2 regions of the uncultured Aquincola sp. genome follow, and region 1 is predicted to be linked to the other one. Evidence: predicted binding sites of a transcription regulator. Region 1 holds the regulator's gene; the other holds the start of a gene.
What was found. The regulator LexA, encoded in region 1, represses DNA repair genes until DNA is damaged. The targets are predictions, from matches to a motif close to ACTGTATNNNNATACAGT.
Positions count from the first base shown of each region.

Region 2: a site for LexA is predicted at 1,737-1,754, ahead of recA (recombinase RecA). Genes of this name have one in related genera too.

Region 1 is NZ_CAXFDV010000191.1:4,282-7,680, forward strand. It holds gene ABNT58_RS06595 (organic hydroperoxide resistance protein) at 1-126, shown strand, start outside; gene ABNT58_RS06600 (asparaginase) at 142-1,098, opposite strand; gene lexA (transcriptional repressor LexA) at 1,153-1,851, shown strand; gene ABNT58_RS06610 (helix-hairpin-helix domain-containing protein) at 1,851-2,171, shown strand; gene ABNT58_RS06615 (hypothetical protein) at 2,280-2,702, shown strand; gene ABNT58_RS06620 (hypothetical protein) at 2,699-3,097, shown strand; gene ABNT58_RS06625 (D-2-hydroxyacid dehydrogenase family protein) at 3,147-3,399, shown strand, end outside.
Region 2 is NZ_CAXFDV010000667.1:29,636-33,034, reverse strand. It holds gene ABNT58_RS23455 (hypothetical protein) at 1-83, opposite strand, end outside; gene ABNT58_RS23450 (RecX family transcriptional regulator) at 92-628, opposite strand; gene recA (recombinase RecA) at 637-1,701, opposite strand; gene ABNT58_RS23440 (response regulator transcription factor) at 1,820-2,491, shown strand; gene ABNT58_RS23435 (sensor histidine kinase N-terminal domain-containing protein) at 2,525-3,399, shown strand, end outside.

The sequences.
Region 1 (3,399 bases):
AACATCACCATCCCGGGCTGGGAGCAGGCCAAGGCGCAAGAGCTGGTCGACGCCGCCCACCAGGTTTGCCCCTACTCCAACGCCACCCGCGGCAACATCGACGTGACGCTGAACGTCGCGGTCTGAGCGACCAGCGCGCCGTCAATCGACTTGCAGCAGACGCAGCAGCAGCGCCACGCGCGCCTGCTGCGGCGTCAGGGCGCCGGCTGCGGGCAATGCGCCTGGCACCTCGATGACGCTGCCGGCCAGGCAGCGGCTGCAGCGCAGCACCGGCACGCCGGCCGCCTCTGCGGTGCGCAGGGCGGCTTCCAGCTCTTCATGGAGCGTGCCGTTGCCGGTGCCTGCCGCCACCAGGCCAGACACGCCCGCGGCCTGCAATGCCTGCACTGCGCGGCCGCCCACACCGGCCCCGCTGGTGACGATCTCCACCCAGGGCCATGGCTGCGGCGCCGCCTGCAGCCGCGCCAGCCGTTCGGCGGCGCCCGCGCGCGGCGCCGGCCAGGGGCGCAGCACCCGCACCCGATCTGCTTCCACATGAGCCAGCGGCCCTGCATCGCCGGCGCCAAAGGCATCCAGCCGGTAGGTGTGCGTCTTGCGCACCTCGTTGCCCGCATGCACGGTGCCGCCCAGCAGCGCCAATACGCCCTGCGCACCCGGCAAGCGCGCCAGCCGCACCGCGTCCAGCAGGTTCTGAGGGCCGTCGGCCAGCAAGGCGGTGGCCGGGCGCATGGCCGCCACCAGCACCACCGGCTTGGTCGGCGCCAACAGCTGCTGCAGGAAAAAGGCGGTCTCCTCCAGCGTGTCGGTGCCGTGGGTCACCACCACGCCGGCCACCTCGGGCCGCGCCAGGTGGTGGGCCAGCCGCGTGGCCAGCGCCAGCCACACCTGGAAGCGCATGTCCTTGCTGTCCAGCTGCGCCACCTGCTCGGCCTCCAGCGGCTGGCCGGTCAGGGCAGGCACCACGGCCACCAGCTGCGCCACGCCCAGCTGGCCGGCGGTGTAGCCCACGGTGTCGCCCGCGTCGGAAGCGGTGCCGGCGATGGTGCCGCCGGTGCCGAGGATCACGACCTTGTCGAGTGCAGTTTGCGCGTTTTGCATTGATTTTCTGGCTGGATAAGAATACAGTGACTGGACGAATTCACAGGAACGCCGATGGTCGATCGCCCGAAGCTGAATGGTCTGAAGTTGACTGAGCGCCAGCAACAGATTTTTGATCTTGTGCGCACCGCCATCGAAACCACCGGCGCACCGCCCACCCGGGCCGAAATCGCGCGCCAGCTGGGCTTCAAGTCTGCCAACGCCGCCGAAGAGCATCTGCAGGCCCTGGCCCGCAAAGGCGTCATCGAACTCGTCGGCGGCACCTCGCGCGGCATCCGGCTGCCGGCTGAAACGCTCAACGCCGTGAACGAAGCGCGTGAGGCCCGCGGCCGGCAGTTCAGCCTGCCGCTGGCCAGCCTGGCCCAGCTCACGCTGCCGCTCATCGGCCGCGTGGCCGCCGGCAGCCCCATCCTGGCGCAGGAGCACATCGACCAGACCTACGTGGTCGAGGCCAGCCTGTTCGCCCGCCGCCCCGACTACCTGCTGCGCGTGCGCGGCATGAGCATGCGCGACGCCGGCATCCTGGATGGCGACTTGCTGGCGGTGCAAAAAGCCACCGAGGCCCGCAACGGCCAGATCGTCGTCGCCCGCATCGGCGACGAGGTCACCGTCAAGCGCTTCGAGCGCCAGGGCGGCAGCATCCGCCTGCTGCCCGAAAACCCCGATTTCGCACCCATCGATGTTTCGGCCGACGAAAGCTTCACGCTGGAAGGGCTGGCCGTCGGCCTGGTGCGCAACACGCTGCTGATGTGATGGGCCGCGCGCTGGTCAAGTCGCCCAAGGCCGAGAGTGCCGCGGCCTGCCAGACGCTGGAACAGTTGCCCAACATCGGCCCTTCGCTGGCGGCCGACCTGCGCCTCATCGGCATCCAGCAGCCGCGCGACCTGATCGGCCGCGACGCCTTCGTGCTGTACCAGGCGCTGTGCGCCAAGACCGGCAAGCGGCAAGACCCCTGCGTGCTCGACACGTTCATGGCGGTCACCGACTTCATGCGCGGCGGCGCCGCCGCGCCCTGGTGGGCCTACACGCCCCAGCGCAAGCTGCTCTACGGGCCGATGGAGCCGGTGCGCTAGCACCCACCAACAAGCACGGTTCCGGGCGCTTTATCGGTGCTTTGCGCGTGGATGCACGCGCAAAGAATGGCTTTATTCACGATGCCATGCGCCGATATCCCGGAGACCATGTTGAACGCCCTCCTGTTCCAAGTGCGCCGCCTGCGGGCGAGCGCCGGCACGCGGGTCGAGGTCTGTCCCCCTGCGGTGTTGTCGCCGGTCGAGCCTGTGTGGTCGCGGTTGATGCGCTGGGTGGCGGCCCCCGCACCCTGGCAGGCGGCCATGAACCCGCCCGGCGGACGCCGGCTGCAACGCACCAAGGCCGATTTCGTCGCTGCCTTGAAAGACATCGCTTCGCCGCAGGCGCGCCAGCTGGCCGATCGGGTGCACACCGCCCGCTCGCCGCGCGAGCTGTGGCACCTGCGCTCGGCCGTCTTCCAGCTGGTGTCGCTGGCCCACAGCCAGCGCGAAGCCCAGCTGCGGCTGGAAGCGCTGAACCGCCATTTCCCCACCCGGGCGCCGCGCTCAGGCTTCGGCGCGCTGGACGCATGAGCGCGCCTCGCCACTTCTCGCCTACGCCCGACCACCGCCCGCGCGCCAGTGCGGCGCCGGGTGCGCCGCGCAACTACACCGTCGGCGGTCTGCGCACCGGCATGCCGGCCGAGCAGATGTCGCGGCTGAGCGTCCGCAAGGCCTTCGTCGACACCAAGCTGGTGTTCATGCAGGTGCTGGCCCAGATCAACCGGACCGACGCTGGCGTGGAATGGCTGCGCAAGCAGGTGCGCAGCGCGCAGATGCCCGAAGATCTGTGGCTGCTGCGCGCCGCCGTGTACGACGCGCTGCGCAGCGAAGGAGCCCAAGGGGCCGAGCTGCGCGAGCTGCTGCGCCGCAGCCTGGACGGCCTGCTGCCGGGCACCTACATGCCCAGCGGCTTTACGACGCTTTGACCTTCGGCCCGGGGGTGAGGATGGCGGCCGAGGCACAATGCCCGGCCACATGAACATCATCATCCTCGACGACTACCAGGATGCGGTGCGCAAGCTGAAGTGCGCCTCGCTGCTCGAACCGCTGAACGCCAAGGTGTTCACCAACACGGTCAAGGGCATCGGCCAGCTGTCGGTGCGCCTGCGTGATGCCGATGTGCTGGTGCTGATCCGCGAACGCACCGCCTTCCCGCGCCAACTGCTGGAAAAACTGCCCAAACTCAAGCTCATCTCGCAAACCGGCAAGGTGGGCTCCCACATCGATG
Region 2 (3,399 bases), on a different contig from region 1:
CAGGTCTGCGGCCCGGGGCCGCCATCCCACGGCGCGCAGGCACCGAGGAAACCGCGGGAATGTAGCATCTTGCGCTGCAGCAACACTGCGGCTACCCGCAGGCGTCTTCGTCCAGGCCCTGCACCACGCGCCGGATGGTTTCACCGGAAAAGCCCCGGCCGGCCAGGAAACGCATCTGCTTGGCCCGGCCCGCCGGGTCGGTGGCGGGGCTGCCGAAACGGCGCTGCCACAAGGCGCGGGCGCGTTCGAGTTCGGTGGTGCGCAGTTGGGCGGCCTGCTCGGCATCCAGCGCCAGGCCGTGCTGCGCCAGTTCCATCTTGATGCGGCTGTTGCCGAAGCGCGCCGACCGCGCATGCAGGCGGGACTCGACGAATCGCTCTTCGCTGAGGTAGCGGTGGGCCTGCAGCCAGTCGAGCAGCTTGTCCAGGCACTGGTTCGGCGTGTCCAGCGGCTCGGCGGCTGGCGGAACACCCGCTGGCGCCGCTTCCAGCGCCTCGTCGCGTGCCTGGCAAAAGGCCTGCGCATGCGGCAGCAGCTTGCGGCGAAGTTCCAGCCGGCTGTGCTCGCGCTGCGCCAGGAGTTTGAGCGCCCGCGCTTTCAGGGAAAGCCGGGCGGGCGCTGCCGCCATGCTGCGGCTTACTTGGAGGCTGCCGCGGCCGGTGCTGCGCCGTCAGCCTTGCCGGGCAGCAGGGGGATGCCCAACGCCTCACGCACCTTGTTCTCGATCTCGACGGCGACGTCGGCGTTTTCGCGCAGGAACTCGCGCGCGTTGTCCTTGCCCTGGCCGATCTTTTCGCCGTTGTAGGCGTACCAGGCGCCGGACTTGTCGAGGATGCGTGCCTCCACGCCCATGTCGATGATTTCGCCTTCGCGGCTGATGCCTTCACCGTACAGGATGTCGAACTCGGCGGTCTTGAACGGAGGCGAGACCTTGTTCTTGACGACCTTGACCTTGGTTTCGCTGCCAATGACTTCTTCGCCCTTCTTGATGCTGCCGGTGCGGCGGATGTCGAGGCGGACGGAGGCGTAGAACTTCAGCGCATTGCCGCCGGTGGTGGTTTCGGGGTTGCCGAACATCACGCCGATCTTCATGCGGATCTGGTTGATGAAGATGACCATGGTGTTGGTCTTCTTGATCGTGCCGGTGAGTTTGCGCAGGGCCTGGCTCATCAGCCGGGCCTGCAGGCCGGGCAGCGAGTCGCCCATTTCACCTTCCAGTTCGGCCTTGGGCGTGAGCGCGGCCACCGAGTCGACCACGATGAGGTCGATGGAGCCGGAGCGCACCAGCGCATCGACGATTTCGAGCGCCTGTTCGCCGGTGTCAGGCTGGGAGATGACCAGGTCTTGCAGGTTCACGCCCAGCTTTTGCGCGTACTGCGCGTCCAGCGCGTGTTCGGCGTCGATGAAGGCGCAGACGCCGCCGAGCTTTTGCATCTCGGCGATGACCTGCAGCGTGAGCGTGGTCTTGCCCGAGGATTCAGGGCCGTAGATCTCGACCACGCGGCCGCGGGGCAGGCCGCCGACGCCCAGCGCGATGTCCAGGCCCAGGGAGCCGGTGGACACGACCTGGATGTCTTCCACCACCTCGCCGTCGCCCAGGCGCATGATGGAACCCTTGCCGAATTGCTTCTCGATCTGGGCGAGTGCGGCTTGCAGGGCTTTGGCTTTTTCAGTGTTCAGAGCTTTGACGGGTGCGTCCATGGCGTTCTCCGGGCAATGCCGCGATGATACCCGAAGCTGGATATTCGTACAGTACTGATAAAGCCCCCGTTGGCGGGAGATGGCATACCTAGAATCGAGTGATACAGGAGACAAAGCCGTGCGCATTCTCATTGCCGAGGACGATCAGGTGCTGGCCGATGGTTTGATCCGCTCGCTGCGCAACACGGGCTATGCGGTCGATCAGGTCGGCAGCGGCAGCGAAGCCGACGCCGCGCTGGCCGCGCACGAATTCGACCTGCTCATCCTCGACCTGGGGCTGCCCAAACTGCACGGGCTGGAGGTGCTGCGCCGCCTGCGCGCCCGTGGCTCCAGCGTGCCGGTGCTCATCCTCACCGCGGCTGACAGCGTGGAGCAGCGCGTCAAGGGCCTGGACCTGGGCGCTGACGACTACATGGCCAAGCCGTTTTCGCTGGCCGAGCTGGAGGCACGGGTGAGGGCGCTCACCCGCCGCGGGCTGGGGTCGGCGTCCACCGTCATCAAGCACGGGCCGCTCAGCTTCGACGCCACCGGCCGCGTGGCCTACCTGAATGACCAGATGGTCGACCTGTCGGCGCGCGAGTTGTCGCTGCTGGAAGTGCTGCTGCAGCGCGCCGGCCGGCTGGTGAGCAAGGACCAGCTGGTCGAGCGCCTGTGCGAATGGGGCGAAGAAGTCAGCAACAACGCCATCGAGGTATACATCCACCGCCTGCGCAAGAAGATCGAGCAGGGGCCGGTGCGCATCGCCACGGTGCGCGGGCTGGGCTACTGCCTCGAGAAGATCCCGGGCTGACGGCCACGCCGGCTGACGGAGGCGATCGACCGCATGCCCGGCTCCCTGCGCGAACAGCGCTCGCTGTTCGGCGAGATCCTCGACTGGATGCTGGCGCCGCTGCTGCTGCTGTGGCCGATCAGCGTCGCGCTCACCTGGCTGGTGGCGCAAGGCATTGCCAACCGGCCCTACGACCGCGAGCTGGGCGAACTGGCGCGCACGGTCGCGCGCCGGGTGTCGGTGGAGAGCAGCGAGTTCGTCGCGCCGCTGGTCAAGGTGAAGATCCCCGAGGCCGCGGCCGAGATCCTGCGCAGCGACGACAGCGACCAGGTCTTCTACCAGGTGCTGGGCCTGCGCGGCGAGTTCCTGGCCGGCGACCGCGACCTGCCGGTGCCCGACGAAGAACGCGCCGCCCCCGGCGAGCTGCGCTTTCGCGACGACCTGGTGCTGAGCGAGCCGGTGCGCATCGCCTACATGTGGCTGTCCGATGCCAATGCGCCCAAGGACAGCGTGCCGCTGGTGCAGGTGGCCACGACGCTGGACAAGCGCTCGCGCCTGGCCACCGAGATCTTCCGCGGCGTGATCCTGCCGCAGTTCGTCATCCTGCCCGTGGCGGTACTGCTGGTGTGGCTGGCGCTGGCACGCGGGCTGGCGCCCCTCAATGCGCTGCAGCGGCGCATCCGCGAACGTGAGAGCCATGACCTGTCGCCCATCGAAGAACGCGATGCGCCCGACGAGGTGGCGCCGCTGGTGCGCGCCATCAACGACCTGCTGGCGCGGCTGGACCTGTCGATCAGCGCGCAGAAGCACTTCCTGGCCGATGCGGCCCACCAGCTGAAAACCCCGCTGGCCGGCCTGCGCATGCAGGCCGAGCTGGCCCAGCGTGAGCTGGACAGCGGCGGCGACGTGGCTTCGGTCAAGCGCTCGCT